DNA from 2 places in the Streptomyces sp. NPDC001135 genome. Region 2 is predicted to be linked to the other one. Evidence: riboswitches for the same ligand, from Rfam matches in the RefSeq annotation. Region 2 holds a riboswitch; the other holds the start of a gene.
The links. A riboswitch is a leader RNA that binds a small molecule or an ion and turns the genes downstream of it on or off. The one in region 2 is predicted to bind guanidine.
Positions count from the first base shown of each region.

Region 1 (6,634 bases), on a different contig from region 2:
GTACGGCCTGGGACAGTCATGTCACGTTCGCCCTGGCCAACCCGCACCTGTACCGGCTGATGTTCACGCCCACGGGAGAGCCCAGGCCGCAGGCGGTCAAGGAAGCGCAGGCCCTGCTCCTGGCGGCCCTGCGGCGATGCGGCGACGCCGGGCGACTTCGTATGCCCCCCGAGCTGGCAGGCCAGTCGATCCTGGCCGCCAACGTGGGGGTGTGCCTGATGATGCTGTCCTTCCCCGAGCAGTTCGGGGGGCTGGACATCTCCACGTCGGTGCGTGACGCCGTGATCGGAAAGGTCACCGGCGACGAGCAGGAGGACACCCGGATCAGCGCCGCGACCGTCCTGGCCCGCGCCCTGGCCGGCACCCTCACCGGTACGGCGCCCGTGGACAGCGCCACCATCGACAGCGTGGCCCGCGCACTGCGGTCACAGCGGCCGTAGGCCCTGCTCCACGGCTCCGTCACAGCGAACCAGTTCGCCTCCCGTCCCCACCCGACGGCCGGCCTTGGCGAAGCCCGTGCCGTCGCTCCCACCCTGCCGGGCCGGACCGGGGCAGGAGGGAATACTCCGAGCAGAGGCGGGGCTGACCTGATCATGAATGAGGTTCTTGTGACGGGCGCGACCGGCAATGTGGGCCGGCACGTCGTAGTCGAGCTCCTGGCCGCGGGCAGCGCTGTGCGTGCCGTGGCGCGTGATCCCGAAACGGCCGGACTACCGGAACACGTCACGGTCGTGGGCGGGGACCTGTCCCAGCCCGAGACGCTGGAGGGGGCGCTGAAGGGGACCACCACGGTGTTCCTGGTCTGGCCCTTCCTTACGACCGAGGGCGCGCCCGCCGTGCTGGAGGCGATTGCGCGGCATGCCCACCGCATCGTCTATCTCTCCTCGTCAGGGGTGGACGAGGGCGCCGAACGGCAGACGGACCCGATCAACCAGCTCCACGCCGACATGGAGCGCCTGATCGAAAGGTCCGGCCTGGAATGGACGGTGCTGCGCGCGACCACCGTCGCCTCCAACGCCCGGGCGTGGGCCGGGCAGATCCGCACCGCGCACGTGGTCCGCGGTCCCGCCATGGCGGCTTCGGCGGTGGTCCACGAGCGTGACATCGCTCAGGTGGCGGCACGGGTACTGACCGGTGAGGGGTATGCGGGCGCGAAGTACGTCCTGACCGGTCCGCAGGTACTGACCAGAGCCCAGCAGGTTCATACGATCGGGGAGGCGATCGGCCACCCGGTGTCCTTCGAGGAGGTCCCCGTACAGGTCGCGCGCCGGCGGATGCTCGCCGACGGCAGGCCACCCGCTCTCGTCGAGGCCCTCTTGGCCAGCGCGCAGACGCGGCCCGCGTCGAACCTGGTCACCTCCACGGTGGAGGAGATCACCGGAGCGCCGGCGCGCACGTTCCGCGCTTGGGCGCAGGAACACGCGGAGGAGTTCCGCTAGGTGGGCCGTTCGTCCGCCTCGCCCTGTTGTGGTGGGTCCTGGTGAGTGCCGGCCCGAGCGGCTTCCGGGTGGGACGGGTTCCAGAGCCGGTCGGCCTCACCGCGGGCGACGTGGTCCTCGTAGATCCTCACCTTGTTCCGCATCACGTCCAAGGCCTCTTGCAGGTCCCGGATCTGCGCCTCCACATGGCTTTCGTGCCGGCGCAGCAACTCCAGCCGCTCGTGTTCGTTGCCCGGGCCCTGGCGGGCCAGCTCGATGTATCGCCGGATCGTCGCCAGTGACATACCGGATGAGCGCAGCTTCGTGCAGATCGCCAGCCACTCCAGATCTTCCTCGTGGTAGATCCGCCGGCCGTTGGACAGGCGGCGCACCGGGTTGGCGAACAGGCCCTCCCGCTCGTAGAACCGCAGGGCGTGAACGCTCAGCCCACTGCGTTCCGCCACCTCACCGATGCTCAGGTCCATGAGCGACCCCCGTCAGACAGCTCTTGATCTAGACCCGACTCTAGCTTCTAGCGTCGAGCTGTCGGCCGATCGGCGGTCGGAACGAGGGAGAACGATGAGCGTTTGGTTGGTCACCGGTGCATCGCGCGGGCTCGGCGCGGAGATCACCCGTGAGGCGTTGGACCGAGGGCACAGTGTGATCGCCACGGCGAGGGACGTGTCGGCGGTGCTCCGGGCGTACCCGGAGAAGCCGGACGGGTTGCTGGCGGTGAACGCGGACGTGACCGAGCCGGGGCAGTTGAACGCCGCTGTGGAGGCCGGGCTGGCGGAGTTCGGCCGGATCGACGTCGTCGTCAACAACGCCGGTTACGGCCTCGTGGGCGCGATCGAGGAGGTGTCCGACAAGGCAGTCCGGGATCTCTTCGACGTCAACGTGTTCGGCGTGCTCAACACGTTGCGGGCGACCCTGCCGACGTTGCGTGCCCAGCGATCCGGACATGTCTTGAACATCGGCTCCGTGGGCGGTTTCGCCACCGCTCCGGCCGTGGGCCTGTACGGCGCGTCGAAGTTCGCCCTCGAGGGCATCTCCGAGGCACTGCACGGCGAGCTGGCACCGCTCGGCGTCCGTGTCACGGTCGTCGAGCCGGGCGGATTTCGCACCGACTTCCTCAACAGCTCGAGCCTCCGGGTCGAACCGGCCTCCCTCGTGGACTACGCCGCGGGCGCGGGTCCGGTGCGCGAGGCACTGGCCGGGAACGCCGGGCGTCAGCCAGGAGATCCGGTCAAGGCGGCCAAAGCCGTCGTCGACGTCACCGAGGCCGCCGAACCCCCGCTGCGCCTGCAGTTGGGTGCGGACGCGGTCGAGCGTGTCGAGGCGAAGCTGGATCTGGTGCGGCGTGAACTCGACGGATGGCGGCACGTGGCGCTCTCCACCGCCATCTGAGTCTCAGGGCGCCGGTGCGGGCTGTCAGGGCGCCGGCATCGGTATCCCGCATCCGGCGAAGAAGCCACGCGGCGGCTCCTACCGGCGTGCGCACACGACCGGTCCGGAGCCAGTGCGGCACCGGCACCGCCGACCAGAGGCTTCATGCCTGCCGGCTGTCGGGCATCACGTCGTCGAGCGCCCCTGACCGACCGGCCAGATGACGAAGCGCGGGAAGGCGAGCCGGCGGGGCCGGTCGCCGATCTCGTCGAGTGCGGCGCGGATTTCCCGCAGGTGACCGGTGGTCATCTGGAGCGGCGGCTCGTCGGGCTGGTAGGTGGTGCGGACCGGGTAGTCCACGCCCGGTTCCGTGGTCATCTCGATGTGGCAGCCCAGGACGTGGGTGACCGGTCGGCGTCCGGAGAACTCGATCAGACGGTCGATGGTTCGGGCGAAGGCGGACCAGTCCTGGACGTAGAGCCGGCCGGGGTAGACCGTGTCACCGGTCAGCAGGAAGCCGGCCCACGGGTCGTAGAAGGTGACCGCTGCCTCGTGGTGCCCCGGGGTCGCGAGGCACTCGAGCACGCGGCCTCCCAGATCGACCCGTGCCACGGAGGCGGGGTCCTCGTCGAATCCGAAGTACCGCCAGGCGGTGGCGAGGTCGGCCCCGACCACCGTGGTGTGGGGGCGGTCGGCGAACTGGCCGTCGCCCGCGATGTGGTCGCCGTGGGGATGGGTGTGCAGCACCAGCAGGTGATAGCCCTGCCGGGGGTTTCTGGTGAGCCAGTCGTCGATGAGCTCGTCGACGACCCGGCGCAAGGGGAAGAACTCGGCGGAAGCGGTGGCGCCGGTGTCCAGCAACACCGCCCGGGCGTTTCCGAACAGCAGGAACAGGAACGGCGCCTCGTAGTCGACCGCCATGTTCTGCCGCAGGATGAACGTGTGCTCGTCGTACGCGTGGACCTGGATGTCCGGGTCGGTGTTGTGCTTGGCCGACGGCGAGCCGTGGATCCAGCGGACGTCCAGCTCCCGGGGCCGGGGTACGTGGCCGGCGACATCGAGGAAGGGTCCGCCTGCGTCCATGACGCCTCCTGGGGTGCGTCGTCTTGGCGGGCCGGGTACGGCGCACATCTCGTCCGGGGCAGGCACCTGTGAGCCTCCGCGGCGACGCTACCACGGCGCTGACCGGCTGCTCTGTGGGAGGCCGACGGGCGCACCCGTCGCGTGGCGGTGCGACGACCGGTGCAACCCTCCGGAAGGTGAATACGGAAGGTGGATGGGTCCCCGGCAGCCAACGGCTGTTTGACCGGTTTTCACCGACAGTCACCTGAAGGCCCCGACCGCCCGGCTCTAGTCTCCTACCGCCTGATCAGAAAGGACCTGATCAGTGGACAACCTCGCCGCTCTCCGCCCACTCAGGAGGTCCACCGTGTCCTTGCTGTCCTGCATCAAGCGCTCGCGCCGGGCGTTCTCCCTCGTCACCGCCCTCCCCGCCGCCCTGGTCGGGGTGTGGGTGGCCGCGCCGGCCGCGCAGGCCGCCGCACTTCCCGCACCCGACCACGTGGTCGTGGTGGTGTTCGAGAACCACTCCTACGAACAGGTCATCGGCGGCACGAGCGCCCCGTACCTGAACAACACGCTGAAGGCCGGCGGCGGCAACCTCACCAACTCCTTCGCCATCACCCACCCCAGCCAGCCCAACTACCTGGACCTGTTCTCCGGAAACAACCAGGGCATCACCAACGACAACTGCTACACCCCGCAGTTCAGCAGCGCCGCGAACCTCGGCTCCGAGCTCATCGCCGCCGGCAGGACCTGGGGCAGCTACAACGAGGGCCTGCCCTCCCAGGGCTCCACGGTGTGCACCAACTCCGCCACCAAGTACGCCCGCAAGCACAACCCCTGGTTCGCCTTCAGCAACGTTCCCCTGAACACGGCGCACACGTTCACGCAGTTCCCGACGGACTTCACGACCCTGCCGAAGATCTCCTTCGTCACCCCGAACCTGTGCAACGACATGCACGACTGCTCCATCACGACGGGCGACACGTGGCTGAAGAACAACCTCAGTGCCTACGCCACCTGGGCCCAGACGCACAACAGCATCCTGGCGGTCACCTTCGACGAGGACGACAGCTCGCACAGCAACCACATCGCCACCGTGTTCTACGGTGCCCACGTCGCACCGGGCAGCTCCACCTCGACGCACTACAACCACTACGACACGCTGCGCACCCTTGAGGACCTGGCCGGCCTGACGACCCACGCCGGGGCCGCGGCCACCGCCTCCGACATCGCCGGCATCTGGAACTGACCTCGGGGCGGACCCCGCGCCAAGCCGACCGCCGGCCGTGACACAGCCAGGACCGCCGCCTCCCGGGAGGCGGCGGTCGTGTTCGTCCGGGACGGCCGCCGATCAGGCGGTGCGTCGGTGCGTCAGAGGACGTTGACCGCGCTCCAGGCCGCGGCCACGGTGGCGTACTCGGGGCTGGTGGCGCCGTAGAGGTCCTTCGCCGCGTTCAGAGTCGCGGTGCGGGCGCCCTTGTAGTCCGTGGTGGAGGTCATGTAGACGGTCAGCGCCCGGTACCAGATGGCGGAGGCCTTCTGGTTGCCGATGCCGGTGACGGTGGAGCCGTTGCAGGTGGGGCTGTTGTAGGAGACGCCGTTGACGTTCTTGGCGCCGCTCCCCTCGCTCGCGAGGTAGAACCAGTGGTTGCCGACGCCCGAGGAGTAGTGCACGTCGAGGCGGCCGACCGACTTCGACCAGCAGTCGGCGGAACGGCCGTCCAGGGACGGCTTGTCGAAGCGGCGCAGCCACGGCGGGGTGGACTGGTCGCTGAAGAGGTAGTCGGGGGTGTCGACCGGGTTGTCGGCGTACCACTCGACCATGGTGCCGAGGATGTCGCTGGTGGCCTCGTTCAGGCCGCCGGACTCACCGCTGTAGCGCAGGTTGGCGGTGGCCGAGGTGACGCCGTGGGTCATCTCGTGGCCCATGGTGTCGAGGTCGACCTGCTCGGGGTCGGTGGTGCCGTTGCCGTCGCCGGTCATCATGCAGAAGCAGGAGTCCGACCACTGGGCGTTGTCCCAGTTGGTGCCGACGTGGACGAAGACGGTGGCACCGCGGCCGTCGTTCTTGATGCCGTTGCGGCCGAAGGTCGTCTTGTAGTAGTCGAACGTCTCCGCGGTGTTGGCGTGCGCGTCGACGGCGGCCGTGGCGCGGTCGGCGGAGAACTTCCTGCCGTCGCCCCAGATGTCGTCGGCGTCGGTGAACAGGGTGCCGGAGGAGCTTTTCAGGGACGAGGACGAGAGGTTGTGCGCGTCCTTGGTGATGTGGCCGCGCACCGGATCGATCAGGGCGAAGGTGCCGTCGGCCTGCTGGGTGGTGTCGATGCGGACGTCACCGGTGTACTCGGAGTGGCCGGTGCCGGTCGCCTCGTGCTCGGCGTCGTAGTTCTCGATCGCCGCGCCGGTGGTGGCGTCGGTGACGAAGACCTCGCCGTGCGGCTGGCCCTTGTCACCCAGGCCCTGCACGGTGGTGCGCCAGGCCAGGCGCGGGGTGCCGTCGGCGGCCCACACGATCAGCTCGGGGGTGGTCCTGGCGTTGCGTACCAAACCGTGCGAGCGCTTCAGGGCGCCGGCCGCGGTGCCTCTGGCGTCGACGGTGGGGGTGACGGACTTGAGCGCCACCTCGTGGGCCTTGGCGCGGGTGGATCCCCGGAGCGAGCCGTCGGCTCTCTGGTGGACGACGAAGTCGCCGCCGACGACGGGGAGGCCACGGTAGGTCCGCTCGAAGCGGACGTGCTGGGTGCCGTCGTTGTCGATCACGACGT
Region 1 covers NZ_JBSFKD010000004.1:193,771-200,404, reverse strand. The annotation lists gene ACWC94_RS07990 (TetR/AcrR family transcriptional regulator) at 1-440, shown strand, start outside; gene ACWC94_RS07985 (NAD(P)H-binding protein) at 609-1,439, shown strand; gene ACWC94_RS07980 (MerR family transcriptional regulator) at 1,436-1,903, opposite strand; gene ACWC94_RS07975 (oxidoreductase) at 1,998-2,825, shown strand; gene ACWC94_RS07970 (MBL fold metallo-hydrolase) at 2,991-3,887, opposite strand; guanidine-III (ykkC-III) riboswitch at 3,900-3,967, opposite strand; gene ACWC94_RS07965 (alkaline phosphatase family protein) at 4,234-5,118, shown strand; gene ACWC94_RS07960 (M4 family metallopeptidase) at 5,241-6,634, opposite strand, start outside.
Region 1: linked by a shared signal. The riboswitch ahead of ACWC94_RS07970 (MBL fold metallo-hydrolase) and the one ahead of sugE (quaternary ammonium compound efflux SMR transporter SugE) in region 2 are both predicted to bind guanidine.

Region 2 (6,634 bases):
CACCGAGTCCGCCGTCGACCCCAAGGCCATGCTCCGCGCCGCCTGGAACACCGCCACCGGCAAGGGCAAGCAGTCCGGCTCCACGATCACCCAGCAGTACGTGAAGAACTACTACCTGGCCCAGGAGCAGACGCTCACCCGCAAGGCCAGGGAGTTCTTCATCTCGATCAAGCTGGACCGGACCAAGTCCAAGGACCAGATCCTGGAGGGCTACCTCAACACCAGCTACTTCGGCCGCGGTGCCTACGGCATCCAGGCCGCCGCCCAGGCCTACTTCGGCGCCGACGCCAGGGACCTCGACCCGGCCCGCGCCGCCTACCTCGCCGCGCTCGTCAACGCGCCCAGCGAGTACGACGTCGTCGCCCACCCGGAGAACAAGGCCGCGGCCGTCGCCCGCTGGAACTACGTCCTGGACGGCATGGTCAAGAAGGGCTGGCTCAGCGAGTCCAAGCGCGCCGGCATGAAGTTCCCCATGCCGAAGGAACAGACGGTCTCCACCGGCCTGTCCGGCCAGCGCGGCTACCTCGTGGACGCGATCAAGCACTACCTGGCCGCGAACAACATCCTCGACGCCGACCAGCTCGCCGCCGGCGGCTACCGCATCACCACCACCATCCAGAAGAACAAGCAGGACGCCTTCGTCAAGGCGGTCGACGACCAGCTGATGTCCAAGCTGGACAAGAAGAACAACCCGAAGGACAAGTACGTCCGCGCGGGCGGCGCCTCCATCGACCCGAAGACCGGCAAGGTCGTCGCCATGTACGGCGGCATCGACTACGTGAAGCAGTACACCAACGGCGCGACCCGCGGTGACTTCCAGGTCGGCTCCACCTTCAAGCCCCTCGTGTTCACCTCGGCGGTGCAGAACGGCTCCACCACCCAGGACGGCCGCACCATCACCCCGAACACCGTGTACGACGGCACCAACAAGCGGCTCGTCGAGGGCTGGAGCGGCGCGCCCTACAACCCGGAGAACGAGGACCAGAAGTCGTACGGACCGATCACCGTCACCAAGGCGACGGACCTGTCCGTGAACTCCGTCTACGCGCAGATGGCCGCCGACGTCGGCCCGTCCAAGGTCAAGCAGACCGCGATCGACCTCGGTATCCCGGCCGACACCCCGGACCTGTACCCGTCCCCGTCGATGGCGCTCGGCACCGCCACCGCCAGTGTCCTGGACATGGCCGAGGCGTACGCGACGATCGCCAACCACGGCAAGCACGGCACGTACACCCTGATCGAGAAGATCACCAAGGACGGCACCAAGGACGTGTCGCTGCCCGACCAGCCGGTCAAGCAGGCCGTCAGCCGGGAGGCCGCCGACACCACCACGTCGATGCTGCAGAGCGTCGTCGACAACGGCACCGCCGTCGCCGCGCAGGACGCGGACCGCCCGGCGGCCGGCAAGACCGGCACCGCCGAGAACGACACCGCCGCCTGGTTCGCGGGCTACACCCCCGACCTGGCCACGGTCGTCTCCGTCATGGGCCAGGACCCGGTGACCGCCAAGCACATGCCGCTGTACGGCGCCCTCGGCCAGCCCCGTATGAACGGCGGCGGCCCGCCCACCCAGATCTGGGCCCAGTACACGCGCACGGCCCTCAAGGGCACCCCGGCGAGCGACTTCGACCTGCAGCTGCAGCAGGGCGCCGACCAGCCCCAGCCGCCCAGCACCGGCTCCTCCGCCCAGCCGGGCACCACCGGCAACCAGAACACCGGCGGTACGACCACCGGCGGCGGCCCGGGCAACGGCGGAGCGACCGCGAGCCCGACCGGCGGCGGCACCACCACCGGGACCCCCACCACCGGCGGCGCGACCACCGGCGGTGACACCACGGGCACCACCACCGGCGGCACCACCGGGACCCCCACCACCGGCGGCGGCACCACCACCGGTGGGGACCCCACGGGCGGTGACACCACCGGCGGCGACACGACCGGGGGCGACACCACCGGCGGCGGTACGGACACCGGCGGTGCCACCGACGCCGGCAATACGACCGGTACGACCGCCGGCCCCGGAGGCGGCCCCGTCACCTGACGTCCGACCGCTCCCGGTCAGTGACCGCTGGTCGCCTTCAGCCCCACCACGGCGACCAGCAGCAGACACACGAAGAAGACCCGGGCGGCGGTGACCGGCTCACCCAGCACCACCATGCCGAGCACCGCCGCACCGGCCGCCCCGATGCCCACCCACACGCCGTAGGCGGTACCGATGGGCAGCGACTTCGCGGCGTACGACAACAGGACCATGCTGGCGACGATCCCGGCACCGGTGCACACACTGGGCACCAGCCGGGTGAAGCCCTCGGTGTACTTCATCCCGATCGACCAGCCCACTTCCAGCAGACCGGCGACGACCAACACCACCCAGGCCACGACAGGCACCTCCAGGACGAACGACGACTCTCTTCTCGCGGTGCGTCGTCTTTGCCTGCATCCCGGTACGGCGCGTCTCGTCGGGCTCGCTCCCGAACATAGCAAAGGCAGCGCGAAGGGGCCGGTGAGCGTCGTCACCGGCCCCTTCGCGCTGCCGAATTACAGCCAGGCCCCGTTACAGGTACAGACCCGTGGAGTCCTCCGACCCCTCGAACCGGTCCGCGGCCACGGCGTGCAGATCCCGCTCGCGCATGAGCACGTACGCCACACCCCGCACCTCGACCTCGGCCCGGTCCTCCGGGTCGAACAGGACCCGGTCACCCGGCTCCACGGTCCGTACGTTCTGCCCGACCGCGACGACCTCGGCCCAGGCCAGCCGCCGTCCGACCGCCGCGGTGGCGGGAATCAGAATGCCGCCCCCCGACCGCCGCTCGCCCTCACCGGTCTCCTGCTTGACCAGAACCCGGTCGTGCAGCATCCGGATCGGGAGCTTGTCGTGATGAGGGGTGCTGTGCTGGTTTCTGTTGGCGCTCACGCCTCGAACCTACCTGTCCTCGCCCTGCCCGTACGCGCCCGGGTCAGCCCTTGCGCCGCCGCGAGCCCACGGTGAGCAGCCCGACGACGCCGACGGCCAGCAGCGCGACCGGCACGACCCGCTCCACCCGCAGCCCGCCCTTCTCGTCGACGAACTGCGCCCGCACCTCACTCACCACGCGATTGACCTGGACGTACGCCCGGCCGACCGTGTGATCGATGTTCGCGACGACCTTGGCCTTGGCATCCCCGACGATCGTCTTCGGATGCACCCGCACCCCGATCTCGTCGAGCGTCTCGGCCAGCACTTCACGGCGGCGCTTGATGTCCGCCTCGATCTGCGCCGGGGTTCTGGTGTCCGACGTGTCCGCCACCGTACGGCCTCCGAAGTCTCCTGATGCTGTCCCGGACAGTCTGTCAGCTTCTGCGCCCGGCGCACCGCAAGGCCCCCCGGTTACCCTGGCCCGATGAGCGAGCGACTCCAGCCGGGGGACGTGGCCCCCGCCTTCACCCTCCCCGACGCCGACGGCAACGACGTATCCCTCGCGTCACACAAGGGCCGCAAGGTCATCGTCTACTTCTACCCGGCCGCCCTGACCCCCGGCTGCACCAAGCAGGCCTGCGACTTCACCGACAACCTGGAGGTCCTGGCCGGCGCCGGCTACGACGTCATCGGCATCTCGCCCGACACCCCGGAGAAGCTGGCCAAGTTCCGCGACAAGGAATCCCTCGAGGTCACACTGCTGGCCGACCCGGAGAAGAAGGTCACCGAGGCCTACGGCGCGTACGGCGAGAAGAAGAACTACGGCAAGACCTACCTGGGCGTCATCCGCTCCACGATCGTCGTGGACGAGGAGGGCAAGGTCGAACGGGCCCTGTACAACGTCCGCGCCACGGGCCACGTGGCAAAGATCATCAAGGATCTGGGCATCTGACCGACGGGTCCCACTGCCCGGCCGCTAGCATGGCCGGGCAGTACCACGCGGCCGTGGTGGAATTGGCAGTCACGCTGGGTTTAGGTCCCAGTGGGGTAACTCCCGTGAGGGTTCGAGTCCCTCCGGCCGCACCAGAGTTCAGTCGAGCAGCTCCCGGACGACCGGCACCAACGCCCGGAACGCCTCCCCCCGATGGCTGATCGCGTTCTTCTCCTCCGGGCTCAGCTCGGCGCACGTCCGCGTCTCGCCCTCCGGCTGGAGGATCGGGTCGTAGCCGAAGCCGTTCGTGCCGACCGGGGCGTGACGGAGGACGCCCCGGAGCCGGCCCTCGACCACCCGCTCCCTCCCGTCCGGCAGCGCCAGGGCCGCCGCGCACGCGAAGTGCGCCCCCCGGTGCTCCTCCGCGATGTCGGCGAGCTGGGCCAGGAGGAGGTCCAGGTTGGCCTTGTCGTCGCCGTGGCGGCCGGCCCAGCGGGCGGAGAAGATGCCGGGGGCGCCGTTGAGGACGTCGACGCAGAGGCCGGAGTCGTCGGCGACGGCGGGCAGCCCGGTGGCCTGGGCGAGGGCGTGTGCCTTGAGCAGGGCGTTCTCGGCGAAGGTGACGCCGGTCTCCTTCACGTCGGGGATGTCCGGGTAGGCATCCGCACCGACGAGTTCATGCGGCAGGCCTGCTTCGGCCAGGATGGCCCTCAGTTCGGTGATCTTTCCGGCGTTGCGGGTGGCGAGGATCAAGCGGGTCATGCCCGCCAGTATTCCTCGCCCCGCCCTCACAGCTCCGCCTGGCCCGCGCCGTTGAGGGTGCCCAGGTCGAACACCTCGGCCATCCTGCCGAAGCCCAGGTCGCTGGGGTGCAGGTGGTCGCCGGAGTCGTAGTCGGGGCGGAGGCGGTGGGGGGCGTAGGGGTCGCGGAGGGCGCTGTCGAAGTCGACGACCGCGTCGTAGACGCCGCCGGACCGGATCTGTGCGTTGATCTGCTGGCGTACCGCCTCGCGGGCCGGGGTGTAGCCGCGGTGGCCCTGGAAGGGCGTCAGTGTGGCGCCGACGACCTTCAGGCCGCGTGCGTGGGCCTGGCGGACCAGGGTGCGCAGGCCGTTGAGGATGCGGTTCGGGTCGGCGAGGTCGGGGTTGCGCAGGATGTCGTTGATGCCCAGGTCGATGACGGCGACCTTGACGCCCGGGTGGGAGAGCGCGTCGCGGCCGAAGCGGGCGAGTCCGGCCTGGTTCTCGGGGGGACGGCCGAGGCCGTCGGCCAGGACCTGGTTGCCGCTGATGCCCTCGTTCACCACGCTGTAGCGCGGCAGGTGCCGGCCGCCCTCGAGCGCGGTGCGCAGTCGGCCCGCGAGGAGGTCCGGCCAGCGGTGGTTGGCGCCGGTGGTGGAGGTGATGCCGTCGGTGATGGAGTCGCCGAAGACGACGACGGTGCCGTCGGCCTCGTTGCTGAGGACGTCGAGGCCGGTCAGGTAGCGCCAGTACGGCGTCTGTTCGGTGTACGGGGTGCCGGTGGAGTCCTCGGTGCGGTCGCCGTCGGCGACGTAGGAGATCTGCCGTGCGTGCGGGTGGTAGGTGACCGGGCCGGACGGGGTGGGGGAGTAGGTGGTGACCAGGACGTCGCTGTCGTGCGGGACGGTGAGGCGTACGGCGTCGCTGGTGATCTGTCCGCCGGCGGGTATGACGACGCCGGTGGCGCCGTCGAAGGTGAGGCGGCGCATCGAGTCCGGGTCGGCCGCGGCGGTGGCGTCCCCCGCGGACAGGGCGATCGAGGCGTGCGTGAGGGTCAGCGGGGCCTGGCCGTAGAGGTTGGAGAGGGTGATCCGGGCGCTCGTACCGCCGGTGCTCGTGTGGACGATGTTGCGCACCGAGTGGCCCGCGAGGCCCGTGGTCTCGGTGCCGGGCTCGCCGCCGACCGGGGCGGTGGCCCAGGCGCCGACCCAGGTGCCGGTGGAGGCGGGGGCGACGGAGGAGCCGTGGTGGGGGCGGTTGTCGGCGAGAGTGCCGCGCGGGGTGCCGTCGTCGGCGGCCACGGTGAGGTAGATGGCGGCGGACACGGCCAGCACCAGGGCGACGAGCGCGCTGAGCACCGCATAACCATGACGCTTGGTCATGCTTGTGTTGTTCTCCTCGGGATGGGAGCTCAAAGCTCCGATCTTGACGAGCCCATGATGCGTCATGGGCCGGCGAGACCTGTCAGGGCCCTGCCCAATCCCCCGCTCTGACAGACGCCGGGAACTCGTTTTCCGTTCCGGGAGTCGGTCAGGAAGGGACAATTGTGGGCGGGATCACCGACCGGGTGGAGCTGAACGGGTGGAGCTGATGGGACCTACGGAGACCGGAACGGCGCCGGCGCGGGGTGTGTCGTACAAGACCATGACGGCCTTCACCCCGGCCGACGAGGAGCGCCGGCGCGGGGTGCGGCGGATGAAGCTCACGGCGACGGCCATGCTGCTGTTCGTGGCGGTGGTCTACGTCCTGGCCAAGGTCGCCGCGCACGAGGGCGCCGGCCCCTGGGCGGGGTATGTGGCCGCCGCGGCGGAGGCCGGCATGGTGGGCGCGCTGGCCGACTGGTTCGCGGTCACCGCGCTCTTCCGCCACCCGCTGGGGCTGCCCATTCCGCACACCGCGATCATCCCCACCAAGAAGGACCAGCTGGGTGTCTCGCTGGGGGAGTTCGTCGGCGAGAACTTCCTCTCCGAGGACGTCGTACGGCAGCGGTTGCGCGCGGTGGGCATCGGCAGCCGGCTCGGGGCGTGGCTGGCCGAGCCGGAGCACGCGGACCGGGTGACGGCGGA
Region 2 covers NZ_JBSFKD010000002.1:614-7,247, forward strand. The annotation lists gene ACWC94_RS03025 (transglycosylase domain-containing protein) at 1-2,041, shown strand, start outside; gene sugE (quaternary ammonium compound efflux SMR transporter SugE) at 2,059-2,379, opposite strand; guanidine-III (ykkC-III) riboswitch at 2,419-2,487, opposite strand; gene ACWC94_RS03035 (GroES family chaperonin) at 2,555-2,914, opposite strand; gene ACWC94_RS03040 (DUF3618 domain-containing protein) at 2,958-3,287, opposite strand; gene bcp (thioredoxin-dependent thiol peroxidase) at 3,381-3,848, shown strand; tRNA gene ACWC94_RS03050 (tRNA-Leu) at 3,896-3,982, shown strand; gene rdgB (RdgB/HAM1 family non-canonical purine NTP pyrophosphatase) at 3,987-4,589, opposite strand; gene ACWC94_RS03060 (SGNH/GDSL hydrolase family protein) at 4,616-5,950, opposite strand; gene ACWC94_RS03065 (DUF445 domain-containing protein) at 6,159-6,634, shown strand, end outside.